Regions from separate parts of the Rhizobium sp. CB3171 genome, predicted to be linked through region 1. Evidence: riboswitches for the same ligand, from Rfam matches in the RefSeq annotation. Region 1 holds a riboswitch; the other holds the start of a gene.

Region 1 (7,499 bases):
GACCGAAAATTTCTGCGCCTGGATTTCGGCGAGCAGCCTTTGGCCCAGCGCGGTCAGCACGACCACGATGCGGCGCGCATCCGCCTGCGAGGCTTTGCGGCGCAGAACGCCGCGGGCGACCATATCAGCGACGATGCGGCTTGCCCGCGATGGATCGATGCGCAGGATGTCGGCGATGGTCCCGACCGTGACTTCGCCGGCCTCTTCCGCGCGCCTTACGGCATCGATAACGTCGAGATGCGAAAGCTCCAGGCCCGGCGCAACGTTCTGGATGGCAAGCCGACCGATCATGCGGCGGCCGGTCATCAGGCGCATGCGGGTCATCACCTGCCCGATGCGCAACCGGTTTTCATCTTCGGGCAGCGGTGAGGCTTCAACTTCTCGTGTGTTCGTCGCTGATGTCATCATTCCAACATATCAGAGACGGATAGGAATTAAAATATGCAAACAGCATTCACTTGCCATTGACAGTTATATGCTGATAGCACATATATTGTTCCGGAACATTCGCTTTCGAAGACCTGTCCGAAAACGCCATGTTCCGCATTCAGGAACCGGGGCGTTCCCATGCGTTCGGTCGAGCGCATAGCGTTTCGGGCAAGCTCGGATTTCTCGTTCCATGGATATGCAGACCACGCCCGCGCCACTCGTGGCGGATCATCGCCGCCGGCTGATTCTCTTCTTTTTCCTGATGACCGCCATGTTCATGGCAACCCTCGACAACCAGATCGTATCGACGGCGTTGCCGACCATCGTCGGAGAATTCGGGCACTTGGAACGCTTCGGCTGGATCGGCTCGGCCTATCTGCTGGCCCTTTCCGCCTCGATGCCCGTTTACGGCAAGCTCGGTGACCTTTTCGGCCGCAAATATGTGATGATGACCGCGATCGCGATCTTCACCGTCGGTTCGGCGGTCTGCGGCCTTGCAATATCGATGAATACGCTGATCGCCGCCCGCGTGCTGCAGGGCCTTGGCGGCGGCGGCATTCTGGTCTCGATCTTCTCCGTCAACGCCGATCTCTTCGAACCGCGGGAACGCGCCCGTTATCAGAGCTATTCCAGCCTGGTGCTGATGGCTTCCGGCGCCATCGGCCCCGTTCTCGGCGGCACGATGAGCGACCTCTTCGGCTGGCGCTCGATCTTCCTCGTCAACCTGCCGATCGGCTTTATCGTTCTGGCCGGCCTCGCCTTCATGCTGCCGTACCGCAAACCCGCCCGCAAGCCGAAGATCGACTATGCCGGCGCGCTCCTCCTTGCGCTGACGACCACCAGCATCGTGCTTGCCGCTGACGGCACGGAGCTCTTCGGCTCATTGCTTTCGCCGCAATGCCTCGGGATCACCGCCTTCGGCGCGCTCTGTGCGCTGGCCTGGGTTTTCGTCGAACGTCGCGCGCCGGAGCCGATCGTGCCGATGACACTGTTCCGCAACCCGACCTTCGGCCTGCTGCTGATCAGCTCGGTCACCAGCGGCGCGGTGGCAATCGGCATGGTCAATTATTTCGCGCTCTTCCTGCAGACGACGACCGGCCTGTCGCCATCCATGGCGGGCCTGCTGTTCATCCTGTTGACCGGCGGCATCGTCTGCGGTTCGCTTTCGGCCGGCCGGCTGATCTCGATGAAGGGCCGCTACAAGCCCTTCGCCATCGCCAGCGCCGCCTGCAGCACCATCGCCTTCGCCACGCTGGCGCATGTTCACGCCGGCACGCCGATCGTCTTCATCGGCGCCCTGATGCTGCTGCATGGCATCGGCATCGGCCTGGCACAACAAGTCCCGGTCATTGGCGTGCAGAATGCCGCAGCCAGCCGCGACGTCGGTGCCGCCACCGGCGCCGTGACGCTCTCGCGCATGGGCGGCGCCTCGATCGCCATTTCCATCTACGGCGCCATCATCGCCGCCAAGCTCGGCAATATCGGCGTTTCCATCCCCGGTGTCGCCAATATCGAGGAACTGACGCCGAAGATGATGGCGGCCCTGCCGGACGCCACGCGCGAAAGCGTTGCCAATACCTATGCGAGCGCCTTCAGCCCACTGTTCATGACGGCCGCCGCCATCTGTTTCCTCGGCCTGCTGACGGCGATCTCATTGAAGAACGTGCAATTGCCCGGCGCCGCCAAGAAGCTCGACAGCCAGGCGGCTGCGCACGCGGCCGAGTAAAACGAACGTACTGCAATCGACAGGGGAATCATTCCCCTTGTCATCGCTTCGTCACAGGAATAAACCTGCCAACGCTCTAACGGGGTGCCTTATGTCTTTCGAAGACATCTGGCTGAGAGGCTTTCACCGGCCAACCCGCGGAACCTGATCCGGCTAACACCGGCGGAGGGATTAGACGCGTGACAAAATCATGGCGCCCTTTTCCCGTTCAAAACGAAACCAACGAGGAGGCGCTGTCATGCCCAACCGATCGCTATTGTCACTGTTTACCGGCTTGGCTCTCGCCGCCGGCGCAACGCTTTTCGCCGCCCCGGGCGCCGAAGCCGCCGACAAGACGCTCACCATCTACACCTATGAAAGCTTCACCGCCGACTGGGGTCCGGGCGCCAAGGTCAAGGCCGCCTTCGAGAAGACCTGCGGCTGCACGGTCAATTACGTCAGCGTCACCGACGGCGTGGCGCTGCTTTCTAGGCTGAAGCTGGAAGGCACGGGCACGAAAGCGGACGTCGTTCTCGGCCTCGACACCAACCTCGTCGACGAGGCCAAGGACACTGGCCTGTTCGACGCCAGTGGCATCGACACATCAGGCCTGAAGGTTCCGGGCGATTTCAAAGACGACGTCTTCGTCCCCTATGACTACGGCCATTTCGCCGTCGTCTACGATACGCAGGTGGTCAAGAATCCGCCAAAGAGCCTGAAGGATCTGGTCGAGGGCGATCCGTCGCAGAAGATCGTCATCGAGGACCCCCGCACCTCGACGCCGGGCCTCGGCCTGCTGCTCTGGGTCAAGTCGGTCTATGGCGACAAGGCGGCCGATGCCTGGACGAAGCTCAAGGGCCGCATCCTGACCGTCACCCCCGGCTGGTCGGAAGCCTATGACCTCTTCACCAAGGGCGAGGCACCGATGGTGCTCTCCTATACGACGTCGCCGGCCTATCATATGGTCGTAGACAAGACCGACCGCTATCAGGCGGCCGCCTTCTCCGAGGGCCACTACATCCAGATCGAAGTTGCCGGCCCGATCAAGTCGTCGGCGAACAAGGAGCTTGCCCGCGACTTCCTGAAGTTCATGGTTTCGCCCGGCTTTCAGGACACCATCCCGACCAATAACTGGATGATGCCGGTCTCGGCGACGTCCGAGCCGCTGCCAGATGCCTTCAGCAAGCTGGTCGTCCCGTCAAAGACCTTCCTGATGAGCCCCGATGTGGTCGAAAAGAACCGCAAGGCCTGGATCGACGAATGGCTGGCCGCCACCAGCACCAATTGATGCCGAGATGCTGCTGACGGCGCCGGAGAAAAGACATGCCATCGCCGGCGGGGCCTTCAGCCTCGCCGGTATCGTGTTTTTCATCGGCCTTGCCATCGTCACCCTGCTTGCCGCCGGCATCGAATCCGCCGACGGCAATCCGCTCACCGATCCCTATCTTCTGCGCGTGCTGCGCTTCACCCTGCTGCAGGCAACGCTGTCCACCCTACTTTCTGTCGCCCTCGCCATTCCGGTCGCCCGCGCGCTGGCGCGGCAGCCTCGCTTTCCCGGCCGGCTCTGGCTCATCCGCCTGATGGCCGTTCCCATGGGCCTGCCGGTGCTGATCGGCGCGCTGGGCCTGCTCGGCATATGGGGGCGTCAGGGCGTTCTCAACCAGCTATTGACGGGGCTCGGCCTGGCGCAGCCGGTCAGCATCTACGGGCTGACGGGCATCCTGCTGGCGCACGTCTTCTTCAACCTGCCGCTCGCCGCCCGCCTGATGCTCGCCGGGCTGGAACGCGTGCCGGCGGAATATTGGCTAATGGCCGGTGGCCTCGGCATGCGCCCCGCCTCCGTCTTTCGTTTCATCGAATGGCCGGTGCTGCGCGGCCTCATTCCCGGCATCGCCGGCCTGATCTTCATGCTCTGTGCCACCAGCTTCACGCTGGTGCTGATCCTCGGTGGCGGCCCGGCCGCGACCACGCTCGAGGTGGCGATCTATCAAGCATTGCGCTTTGATTTCGATCCCGGCCGCGCCGTAGCCCTGTCCCTTCTGCAAATCGTGGTGACCGCCGCCATTCTCGGCGCCATGGCCTTGCTTCCAGCGCCGGACGATCACGGGCTGACGGCAGGCCGCGCCGTGCGGCGCATCGATGGAACAGTGCCCGCCGCCAAACTGGCCGACAGCACGCTGCTCCTGCTCGCCACCCTATTCATCGGCCTGCCGCTCGCCTCGGTGGTCGTCACCGGCCTCAAGGCAGATCTTCTGAGGCTCGTCAGCCAGGCGATCTTCCTGCAGGCGGCCTTGACCAGCCTCACAATCGCGCTTGCCGCCGGCATTTTGGCGGTCCTCATCTCCTTCGCCATCATCCGCGCCCGCGCGGCGATAGCGGCCGAACGCCGGAAAGCGCCGGGCCTGGGCGCCCTCGCCTTCGCCTTGAGCGGCACGTCCTCCCTCGTCTTGCTGGTGCCGCCGATCGTGCTGGCGACCGGATGGTTCCTGGCGCTGAGGCTGTTTGGCGATCCCGCCCGATTTGCGGCGCTTCTGATCGTCGCCATCAACGCCCTGATGGCGCTTCCCTTTGTCATCCGCGTCATCGAACCGGCCCATGCTGTCCATCGTCGCCGCACGGAACGTTTGGCCGCAAGCCTCGGTCTTCAGGGCCTCGCGCGGTTGCGGCTAGTGGACTGGCCCGGCCTGCGCAAGCCGCTTTTTACGGCGCTCTCCTTCGCCATGGCGCTGTCGCTCGGCGATCTCGGCGCCGTCGCTCTCTTCGGCTCCGATAGCCTGGTGACACTGCCTTGGCTGGTCTACAGCAAGCTCGGCAGCTATCGCACCAACGATGCGGACGGACTTGCTTTCATTCTGGGGCTGATATGTCTACTCCTGACTGTCGCCGGCACGGCCGGTCAAGGCAGGCATGAGGACGAAGGCAGGCGGAATGACCGATAATCAGCGCACGGGACAACGGGGCATCACAATGACCGGGGTCGAATTGCGGCTCGGCACCCATGATTTCCGCTTCGATTGCGAACTGCCGCAAGGCCGGATCATCGCTATTACCGGCCCGTCCGGATCGGGCAAATCCACCTTCCTCAATCTGCTCGCCGGCTTCGAGACGCCCGACCGTGGCCGCATCATGCTTGCCGGGCAGGATGTCACTAGGCTGCATCCCTTCGAGCGGCCGGTATCGCTAGTTTTCCAGGATAACAACCTCTTCGCCCATCTCGATCTCTTCACCAATGTCGGGCTTGGCATCAGCCCGTCGCTGAAACTCTCGGTGGACGACCGGCAAAGGATTTCGGGAGCCCTGACACGCGTTGGGCTTGCCGGCTTCGACAGACGCAAGCCCGGCACCCTTTCCGGCGGCGAGCGCCAACGTGCGGCCTTCGCACGGGCGCTGGTGCGCGACAAGCCGATCCTGCTGCTCGACGAGCCCTTCGCCGCGCTCGATCCCGGCCTGCGCTCCGGCATGGCGGAGCTTTTGTCCGAGCTTCACCGCGAAACTGGCAATACGGTGCTGATCGTCTCGCACGACCCGGCTGAAGTTCGCCGTCTTGCCGATCATGCCGTCTTCATCGATGGCGGAACCGTTCCGCTTTCAGCTCCCATCGAGCGTTTTTTGACGCAAGACGGCATTCCGGCACTGACCACATTTTTGCAACATTGAATGCGACGCAGCATTTTGCTGCCGGTTTTGCCTTAATTTCGTCGCGGCGGACGGCTGAAAGTCCTGGCATATGCTTGCCAAAATACAACGCTGCCACATTTAAACGGAGTCTCGCTATGCAACTGCTGCCGAAATCGGCTACAGCAAAGGGCAGAGACCACCCGGACGAACTCAGGTCCGATCGGAGTGGATGCAACCTTTGACGAAACGCGGCGATGATCTGCCTAGTCATGATCAACCGGGTTCGGCGTCCGGCCGGCATGGCAGTAAGATGAGTGGGACACAGGCACTGAAGCAGAGCGACTACGCAGGACGAAGGATCAGCAGGACTGTCGCGGCCCACGCGCGCCGCTTGGCCCCCGTCCTCATTGCCGCGGCGGTGCTCAACGGCTGTCAGTCGGTGCTGGATCAATCCTACCAGCCGAATGTTTCGCCATCGTCCAGCCCGCAGATCGTTTCCGAAGTACAGAAGAACGATCCGCGCGCGCAGATGGGCGCCCGCGAGCATCCGCGCATTCTGGCGAGCTATGGCGGCGAGTATAAGGATGCCAGGACCGAGCGCCTGGTCGCCCGCATCGCCGGCGCACTGACCAGCGTGTCGGAAAATCCGCAGCAATCCTATCGCATCACCATTCTGAATTCGCCGTCGATCAATGCCTTCGCGCTGCCCGGCGGCTATCTCTACGTCACGCGCGGCCTGTTGGCGCTTGCCAACGATGCCTCGGAAGTCGCCGCCGTGCTGTCGCATGAAATGGCGCACGTCACCGCCAATCACGGTATCGAGCGCCAGAAGCGAGAAGAGGCTGAAGTCATCGCCAGCCGCGTTGTCTCCGAAGTTCTGTCGAGCGATCTTGCCGGCAAGCAAGCCCTCGCCCGCGGCAAGCTGCGCCTTGCCGCCTTCTCTCGCCAGCAGGAGCTTCAGGCCGACGAGATCGGCATCCGCACGCTTGGCCAGGCCGGCTACGATCCCTATGCGGCAGCCCGCTTCCTCAATGCGATGGAAGACTACAGCCATTTCATGACGGCTAATTCCGACGCAGACCAGAGCCTCGACTTCTTATCGAGCCATCCGAGCACGCCGCAGCGCATCGATCTTGCCAAGATGCATGCCCGTGAATTCGGCGAGGAAGGTAAGGTCGGCGATGCCGGCCGCGATTATTACCTCAACGGCATCGACGGCCTGCTTTATGGCGACAGCCCGGAAGAAGGCTATGTGCGTGGCCAGACCTTCCTGCACGGCGGTCTCGGCATTCGCTTCGATGTCCCGCCCGATTTCCACATCGACAACAAGGTCGAGGCGGTCATGGCGACCGGCCCCGGCGATATCGCCGTCCGCTTCGACGGCGTAGCGGACAATCAGAATCAGAACCTGACGAATTATATTTCCAGCGGCTGGGTCACCGGTCTCGATCCCTCGACCATCCGGGCCATCACCGTCAACGGCATGGAGGCGGCCACCGCGCGCGCCTCGGCCGATCGCTGGGATTTCGACGTCACCGTCATCCGCGACCGCTCGCAAATCTTCCGCTTCCTGACGGCCGTGCCAAAAGGCAACACGACCGCCTTGCAGCAGACGGCCGACGTGCTTCGCTCAAGCTTCCGGCACATGACGCCGGAGGAAGCCTCATCACTGAAGCCGCTGCGCGTGCGCGTCGTGACGGTCAAGGCAGGCGATAATATCACCACGCTCGCCGCCCGCATGATGGGC
Region 2 (7,499 bases), on a different replicon from region 1:
CAGCGCTTTGGCGATGCTGCGGCCGATGCCGGTACCTCCGCCGGTGACAAGGGCGATCTGGGTTTTTGGTGCGATTGCGGGCTGCGCCATCTCAGATTTTCCCTCCAAGTTCATCATCGATGTGGATCCTTATGATCTCATCGAAATTGGTTTCCGCCCTGAAGCCGAGCGCCGTTGCCCGCCGCGCATCGAAATCCGTCGCCCATCCGGAAACAATCGAGCGGATTGTGGGGTCGATCTCACGGCGGATGAGTTTGACAGCCTTTTCGCCGGCGACGCGGCGCAGAGCCTCGATCTCCTCGCCGACAAGTGCGGACAGCCCGGGCATGGTGAGATTTCGGCGCGGTCCGATCTCGCTGCTGTCGATGCGTGCGGCATGGATGAAGAAGCCGACCGCGGAGCGTGGGCTGGCAAACCAGTGTCGGACATTCTCGTCCACCGGCAGCACGGCTTCCTGATTGACAAGAGGCTCGCGCAGAATGTTCGAGAAGAAGCCGGAGGCGGCCTTGTTGGGCTTGCCGGGGCGGATGCAGATTGTCGGAAGGCGAATGCCGATGCCGTCGAAGATGCCGCGCCTCGAATAATCGGCAAGCAGCAGTTCGCAGATCGCCTTCTGCGTACCGTAGCTCGTCAGGGGGGTCGTGAAGAAATCATCGCCGATCTTCTCCGGAAAGGGTTGGCCGAAAACAGCGATCGACGAGGCAAAGATGACGCGGGGGTTATAGGGCTCCTTCAGCCCCTCGTGCCGGATGGCCTCGAAGAGCGAGCGCGTGCCATCGAGATTGGTGTGGTAGCCCTTATCGAAATCCGCCTCGGCCTCGCCGGATACGATCGCCGCCAGATGAAAGATCATATCCGGCCGCAAGCCGGAAAGCTTGGTGGCACTCGCGGGATCAGAAAGATCGGCCGTCATCGCCGTGGAAACGGATACAAGCGCGGCCGGAACCGGCGGCGGAACAACGTCGACAAGCGTCAACCTGTCGATCCCGCGGCCAAGCACATCTGCCTGCAGACCAATCTTCTCCACCAGCTTGCGGCCGATCATGCCAGCCGCCCCGATAACCATCACATGCATATCAGCCAGATCTCCTCATGCTCAGCGGCTCAAACCGTATTGCCGGTATTGCCGGTCGCCAGCAGAACCTTGGTCGTTTCGTAAATACGCGTCAGATGATGCCGGAACGCGTCGACGACGGCATCGCGGTCATGCCGTGCGAGAGCCTCGTAGATCGATAGATGATCGTCGTAGCTCGCTTCGATAGCGCCCGGCTTGGACATGGCGTTGCGGCGGTAATTCATCATGTAGGTGTATAGGTCAGTGACAAAGTCGGCGAGCAGCGGGTTTCCACCGGCGCGATAGATCGCAACGTGGAATTCGCGGTCGCAAATGAGGAAACGCATCACATCGTCTCCGCCAAGCCGCTGCGCCTCCAGAAGAGCCTGCAACTTTGCCAGCGTCGCATCGTCGATCCGTTCGGCAGCATCCCCGACGACCTTGAGCTCGACATGGAGACGGGCCGCGTGAACCGACTCCAGATCGTAGCTGTCGATTGCGTTGGGAGAGGCGATCGTCACCGTGATGTGGCTGAGGTCGACCTTGCAAATGCGGCTGCGGCTGCCATGCGAAACCGCGATGATACCCTGCGCGGCCAGGGTCTGGATGGCGCCGCGCACCGTTTCGCGGCTGACATGGAGAACGCTTGCCAGTTCGCGCTCGCCCGGCAACTCGTCGCCCGGCCGCAACATGTTGGTTGCTATCAGGACCATCAGCTTCTGAGCGATAACGTCACGCGCCGTCCGGCGGGCGAGACCACGCGCGATATTCGGCACCTCGGTTAAGATCGGACTTTCGTCCATCACACCCTCCGGTCCACTGGTTGGTCCAGCAGATCAGTTTATTAAGAATGGTTGAGCAAATCAGTCAAGCCAATTTCCTCCTGTAACCGCCAATAGGGACATCTTTCATCAGCCAGGCTCGGGACAGAGATATCGCTCGACGTCTGAGCCGCAACGAGAGCGAGCTTGACATCATTAGCAGCGGCCCTTTACGATCACCGACATTCACCAGGGGGGTCCCGGCAAGGGGCTGAGATACTGCTGAACAATACGGCTTTGCCGATTGTGGGCGCAGTGACCCGTTGAACCTGATCCAGTTCATACTGGCGTAGGGACGGTGCAAGCGCTCGAAGGCTTTGGATTCATGCGTGGAATCCGTGCCGGCGTCTTTCCATCATTCCGGCTGATTGACTGGGTCTCCAACTGCAATTTGGAGCCTCAAACCATGACCATTGCCGCAAAGAATCTTACCCCGACCGTCACGACTGGCCCGATGCCGGCATCGCGGAAGATCCATATTTCTGGAGATATCCATAGCGATATCCGCGTACCGATGCGCGAGATCAGCGTCCATCCGACCGCAGGCGAGCCGCCTGTCGTCGTCTATGATTCCTCCGGTCCCTACACGATAGAGGGCGCCGAGATCCGCATCGAGCAGGGCCTGCCCCAACTGCGCCGTGACTGGGTGCTCGCCCGCGGCGATGTCGAATCCTATGTGGGCCGCCATGTCCGCCCCGAGGACAACGGCTTTGTCAGCGGCGAACGGCTCACGCCGGAATTCCCAGGGCGACGCCGGCCGCTACGTGCCAGGGATGGTAAAGCCGTCACCCAGCTCGCCTATGCACGGGCCGGTATCATTACGCCGGAGATGGAGTTCATCGCCATTCGCGAAAACCTCGGCCGCAAGGCCAACGCCGAAGCACTGATTCGCGACGGCGAGAGCTTCGGCGCTCATATTCCGGATCATGTCACACCGGAATTCGTCCGCCAGGAAGTCGCCGCCGGCAGGGCGATCATCCCGGCCAACATCAATCACCCCGAAAGCGAACCGATGATCATCGGCCGGAATTTTCTGGTGAAGATCAACGCCAATATCGGCAACTCCGCCGTCACGTCATCGATGGCGGAGGAAGTCGAGAAGATGGTCTGGGCTGCCCGATGGGGCGCCGATACCGTCATGGACCTTTCGACCGGCCGCAACATCCACAATATCCGAGAATGGATCATCCGCAATTCGCCGCTGCCGATCGGCACGGTGCCGCTGTATCAGGCGCTGGAAAAGGTCGGCGGCATCGCCGAAGACCTCACCTGGGAAATCTATCGCGATACGCTGATCGAGCAGGCCGAACAGGGCGTCGATTATTTCACTATCCATGCCGGCGTACGGCTGCATTACATCCCACTCACCGTCAATCGCGTGACCGGCATCGTCTCGCGCGGCGGCTCGATCATGGCCAAGTGGTGTCTTCACCATCATCGCGAGAGCTTCCTCTACGAACATTTCGAGGAAATCTGCGATATCTGCCGCGCCTATGACGTCTCCTTCTCGCTCGGCGACGGCCTGCGCCCCGGCTCGATCGCCGATGCCAACGACGCGGCGCAATTTGCCGAACTCGAAACGCTCGGCGAGCTAACGAAGATCGCCTGGGCGAAGGATTGCCAGGTGATGATCGAGGGCCCCGGTCACGTGCCGATGCACAAGATCAAGGAAAACATGGACAAGCAGCTCGCCGTTTGTGGCGAGGCGCCTTTCTATACGCTCGGGCCGCTGACGACCGATATCGCGCCGGGCTACGATCATATCACCTCGGGCATCGGCGCTGCCATGATTGGCTGGTTCGGCACGGCCATGCTCTGCTACGTCACCCCGAAGGAACATCTCGGCCTGCCCGATCGCAATGACGTCAAAACAGGTGTCATCACCTACAAGATCGCCGCCCATGCTGCCGACCTTGCCAAGGGGCACCCGGCCGCGCAGGTGCGCGACGATGCATTGTCGCGCGCCCGCTTCGAGTTCCGTTGGGAAGACCAGTTCAACCTGTCGCTCGATCCTGACACCGCCCGCAGCTTCCATGACGAAACCTTGCCAAAGGAAGCCCACAAGGTTGCGCATTTCTGCTCGATGTGCGGCCCGAAATTCTGCTCCATGCGGATTTCGCACGATATCCGCGCCGAAGCGCAGAAGGAGGGGCTGGACGCGATGGCGGCGAAATACCGTGAGGGCGGCGATCTCTATATGCCGATCGACACCCCAGCCCATAAGGCAGACTGACATGCGTGTCCTTGTGAAGGGGGCCGGCGTCGCCGGCCTCACGGTCGCACGCGAATTGCACGCCCGTGGTGCGAAAGTGATCGTTTTCGACCCGCACCCAAACTTCGCTCGCGCTGCTTCCTGGCTCGCCGGCGGCATGCTCGCGCCTTGGTGCGAGCGCGAAAGCGCCGCTGAGACCGTGCTTAAACGCGGCCTCGATGCCGCCGACCGGTGGGAAGCGATTCTGCCGGGCAAGGTCGTCCGCAACGGAACGCTGGTCGTCGCATCGACCCGCGACCATGGAGAGCTGAGGCGATTTGCCAGCCGCACGACCTGCTATCAATGGGTGGAAGAGGACGACATTGCTGCACTCGAACCCACTCTCGCCACTCGCTTCAGACATGGCCTGTTCTTTCAGCGTGAAGCTCATCTGGATCCTCGCCAGGCGCTGCGCGCGTTGAAAGAGCTGTTGTCGGCAGAGGGCGTCGTCTTTACCGACGAAGATGTGAGCGAAGACGATTTCTCCGATATCGTTGATTGCACCGGTGCTGCCCGCATCGGGCAAAGTCGCAATCTGCGCGGCGTGCGTGGCGAAATGCTCTATCTGCATACAGAGGAGGTTACGCTCGCCCGGCCCGTTCGCCTGCTGCATCCGCGCTTTCCCGTGTATATCGTCCCCCGCGGCAAGGGCCTGTTTATGGTCGGCGCGACGATGATCGAGACCGAATTCGACGGCCCGATCACTGCGCGCTCGATGATGGAACTGCTGAACGCAGCCTATGCGCTGCATCCAGCCTTTGCGGATGCCACTATCGTCGAAACCGGCGCCGGCATCCGCCCTGCCCTCCCCGACAATTTTCCGCGAGTAATGCGGGAAGGCAAGGTCACATACCTCAACGGTCTTTATCGCCACGGTTTTCTGCTGGCGCCGACAATGGCGGCAGAAGCCGCCGATCTCGTCTTTTCCGAACGGACGACGCAAAGGAGTTTCCAATGCACCTGATCATTAATGGCGAAGCGCAGACGATCGCCGCCACGACGCTTTCGCAGCTTTTGGCCGCCCTCGACTACGAAGGCGACTGGCTGGCAACCGCCGTCAACGGCGAACTCGTTCATCGCGAGGATCGCGACGGACATATTCTGGTCGACAACGACAGGATCGAGATCCTGACACCCATGCAAGGAGGCTGACCATGCTCGATCTCTACGGAAGCCAAATCGGGTCGCGACTTCTTCTCGGCACCGCGCGCTATCCCTCGCCAGCAGTCCTCGCCGAAGCGGTCAAGCGATCAGGGACCGAGATCGTCACCGTATCGTTGCGCCGCGAAGCGGTCGGCGGTCGCAACGGTGGCGCATTCTTCGACATGATCCGCGCGCTCGACGTTCGCGTTCTTCCCAACACGGCCGGCTGCCATGGCGTATCGGAGGCGGTGCTGACCGCCAAGATGGCCCGCGAAGTGTTTCGAACCAACTGGATCAAGCTGGAGGTGATCGGCAACCACGATACGCTGCAGCCGGATGTCTTTGCACTCGTCGAGGCGGCGCGCATTCTGATCGGTGAGGGTTTCGAGGTCTTTCCCTATACGACGGACGATCTGGTCGTCGCCGAACGTCTGCTCGAAGCCGGATGCCGGGTGCTGATGCCCTGGTGCGCGCCGATTGGTTCTGCGGCAGGACCGCTCAATCTTTCCGCACTTCGATCTCTGCGGGCACATTTTCCCGACGTGCCGTTGATCGTGGACGCCGGTATCGGCCGACCTTCGCATGCTGCTGTTGTCATGGAGCTCGGCTTCGATGCCGTACTGCTGAACACCGCGGTTGCCGGCGCCGGCGACCCTGCCGCAATGGCGGAAGCCTTCGCCAAGGCGATCGACGCCGGCAGGCAGGCGTTCGGTGCCGGTATGCTGGAGCCGCGCGACATGGCAGTGCCTTCGACACCCGTAATCGGAAAGGCGGTTTTCGCATGAAGCTCGATCCATTCTACCTGATCGTTGACAGTGCCGCATGGATCGAAAGGCTGGTGCCACTGGGTGTCAAACTGGTGCAACTGCGCATCAAGGATCGCACTCTGGCCGAGATACGGGCAGACATCCGCCAGGCAAAGGCGGTCTGCGCTGCCCACGCATGCCAGTTGATCATCAATGACTACTGGCAACTTGCCATCGAGGAAGGCTGCGATTTCATCCATCTCGGCCAGGAGGATCTGGCGGTGGCCGATCTTGGCGCCATCCGCGAGGCAGGCTTGAAACTGGGACTTTCGACGCATGACGAGGCGGAGCTGGCGATCGCGCTGGCGGCGCGTCCGGACTATATCGCGCTCGGTCCGATCTACCCCACCATTCTCAAGGCCATGGCCTGGGCGCCGCAGGGTCTCGACCGCATCGGCGAATGGAAGGCGCGCATCGGCAGCATACCGCTGGTGGCGATCGGCGGGCTGACCGTGGAACGCATTGCCGGCGTCTTCGAGAACGGGGCGGACAGTGCTGCGGTGGTCACGGATATCACCTTGAACAAAGCACCCGAAACGAGAACCATGCAGTGGCTGGGGATGACCGACATCTACCGCTCCAATGTCTGCGCGGACCCGATTTAGATACGAAGAGGCGTCTTTGCTGCAGCGGACGCCCCACTTCTGGCCAGAACTGCTTCAAGAGCATCAACGACCAATTCGGCCATCAGATCGGCCGGTTAGTGCTCCAAGTGCCTCCGGAAGAACGCCAACACCGCGGAATTGAACTCCTTGTGAAAGGCCACTCGGTCGAACCCGGGTCTGTCGCCGCATATGTCCGGACGCTTCTTAGCCAAATCCGGCGTGCAGGGCGTAAGGAAGGCAAAATGACCGGCACCTTGTACGATATGGTAGTCGGGCTTGGCCGGCAGATCGCGATCGATAGCCGAAACAAAGTCAAACGACACTTCACCGCCAGTTCTGTCTTCTCCGCTGTGTTCCGACGCCCAAAGTTGAATCGGGGTTTTCACGTTCTCTAAGCCGTCTGGGCCGAACAATGGACCGAAAGCCGGATCGGCAATGACAAGGGCCTTCACGCGAGGGTCATGCGCGAATGATTGTGTCGGCATCTCGTTTTTCTGCAGTTGTGCGCAACTGGGCTTCGGAGAATTCTCCGGGCAGAGCGCAAGAGCCTTTCGAAGATCGGGAGTGCCGCCTGCAACAACCAAGCCTGTATAGCCACCTCTCGAGAAGCCAAAGAACCCTATATTTTCGGGGTCGAGTTTCGAATGATCGGGCCATGCGGTGAGCATGTAGTCGATCAATCGCGTGATGTCGGCCGGACGCTCCGCGAACGGGGCAAGAGTGTCGGCACGGCTCATATCGCCGCCGGCTCCCGCGTCGACTGGATGGTTGAGCGCAACGACAACGAACCCACCATCTGCGAGCATCTCGGCTGTGTCA

Evidence for each region. A riboswitch is a leader RNA that binds a small molecule or an ion and turns the genes downstream of it on or off. The one in region 1 is predicted to bind thiamine pyrophosphate.
Region 2: linked by a shared signal. The riboswitch ahead of thiC (phosphomethylpyrimidine synthase ThiC) and the one ahead of thiB (thiamine ABC transporter substrate binding subunit) in region 1 are both predicted to bind thiamine pyrophosphate.

The regions. Positions count from the first base shown of each region.
Region 1 covers NZ_CP121652.1:3,344,208-3,351,706, forward strand. Annotated here, with positions in the region: gene QA648_RS16275 (MarR family winged helix-turn-helix transcriptional regulator) at 1-405, opposite strand, end outside; gene QA648_RS16280 (MDR family MFS transporter) at 620-2,155, shown strand; TPP riboswitch at 2,226-2,343, shown strand; gene thiB (thiamine ABC transporter substrate binding subunit) at 2,394-3,422, shown strand; gene thiP (thiamine/thiamine pyrophosphate ABC transporter permease ThiP) at 3,430-5,073, shown strand; gene QA648_RS16295 (ATP-binding cassette domain-containing protein) at 5,063-5,791, shown strand; gene QA648_RS16300 (M48 family metalloprotease) at 6,063-7,499, shown strand, end outside.
Region 2 covers NZ_CP121653.1:2,150,786-2,158,284, forward strand. Annotated here, with positions in the region: gene QA648_RS29100 (SDR family oxidoreductase) at 1-90, opposite strand, end outside; gene denD (D-erythronate dehydrogenase) at 92-1,075, opposite strand; gene QA648_RS29110 (FadR/GntR family transcriptional regulator) at 1,105-1,857, opposite strand; TPP riboswitch at 2,057-2,189, shown strand; gene thiC (phosphomethylpyrimidine synthase ThiC) at 2,282-4,108, shown strand; gene thiO (glycine oxidase ThiO) at 4,110-5,090, shown strand; gene thiS (sulfur carrier protein ThiS) at 5,081-5,278, shown strand; gene QA648_RS29130 (thiazole synthase) at 5,281-6,054, shown strand; gene QA648_RS29135 (thiamine phosphate synthase) at 6,051-6,680, shown strand; gene QA648_RS29140 (CocE/NonD family hydrolase) at 6,776-7,499, opposite strand, start outside.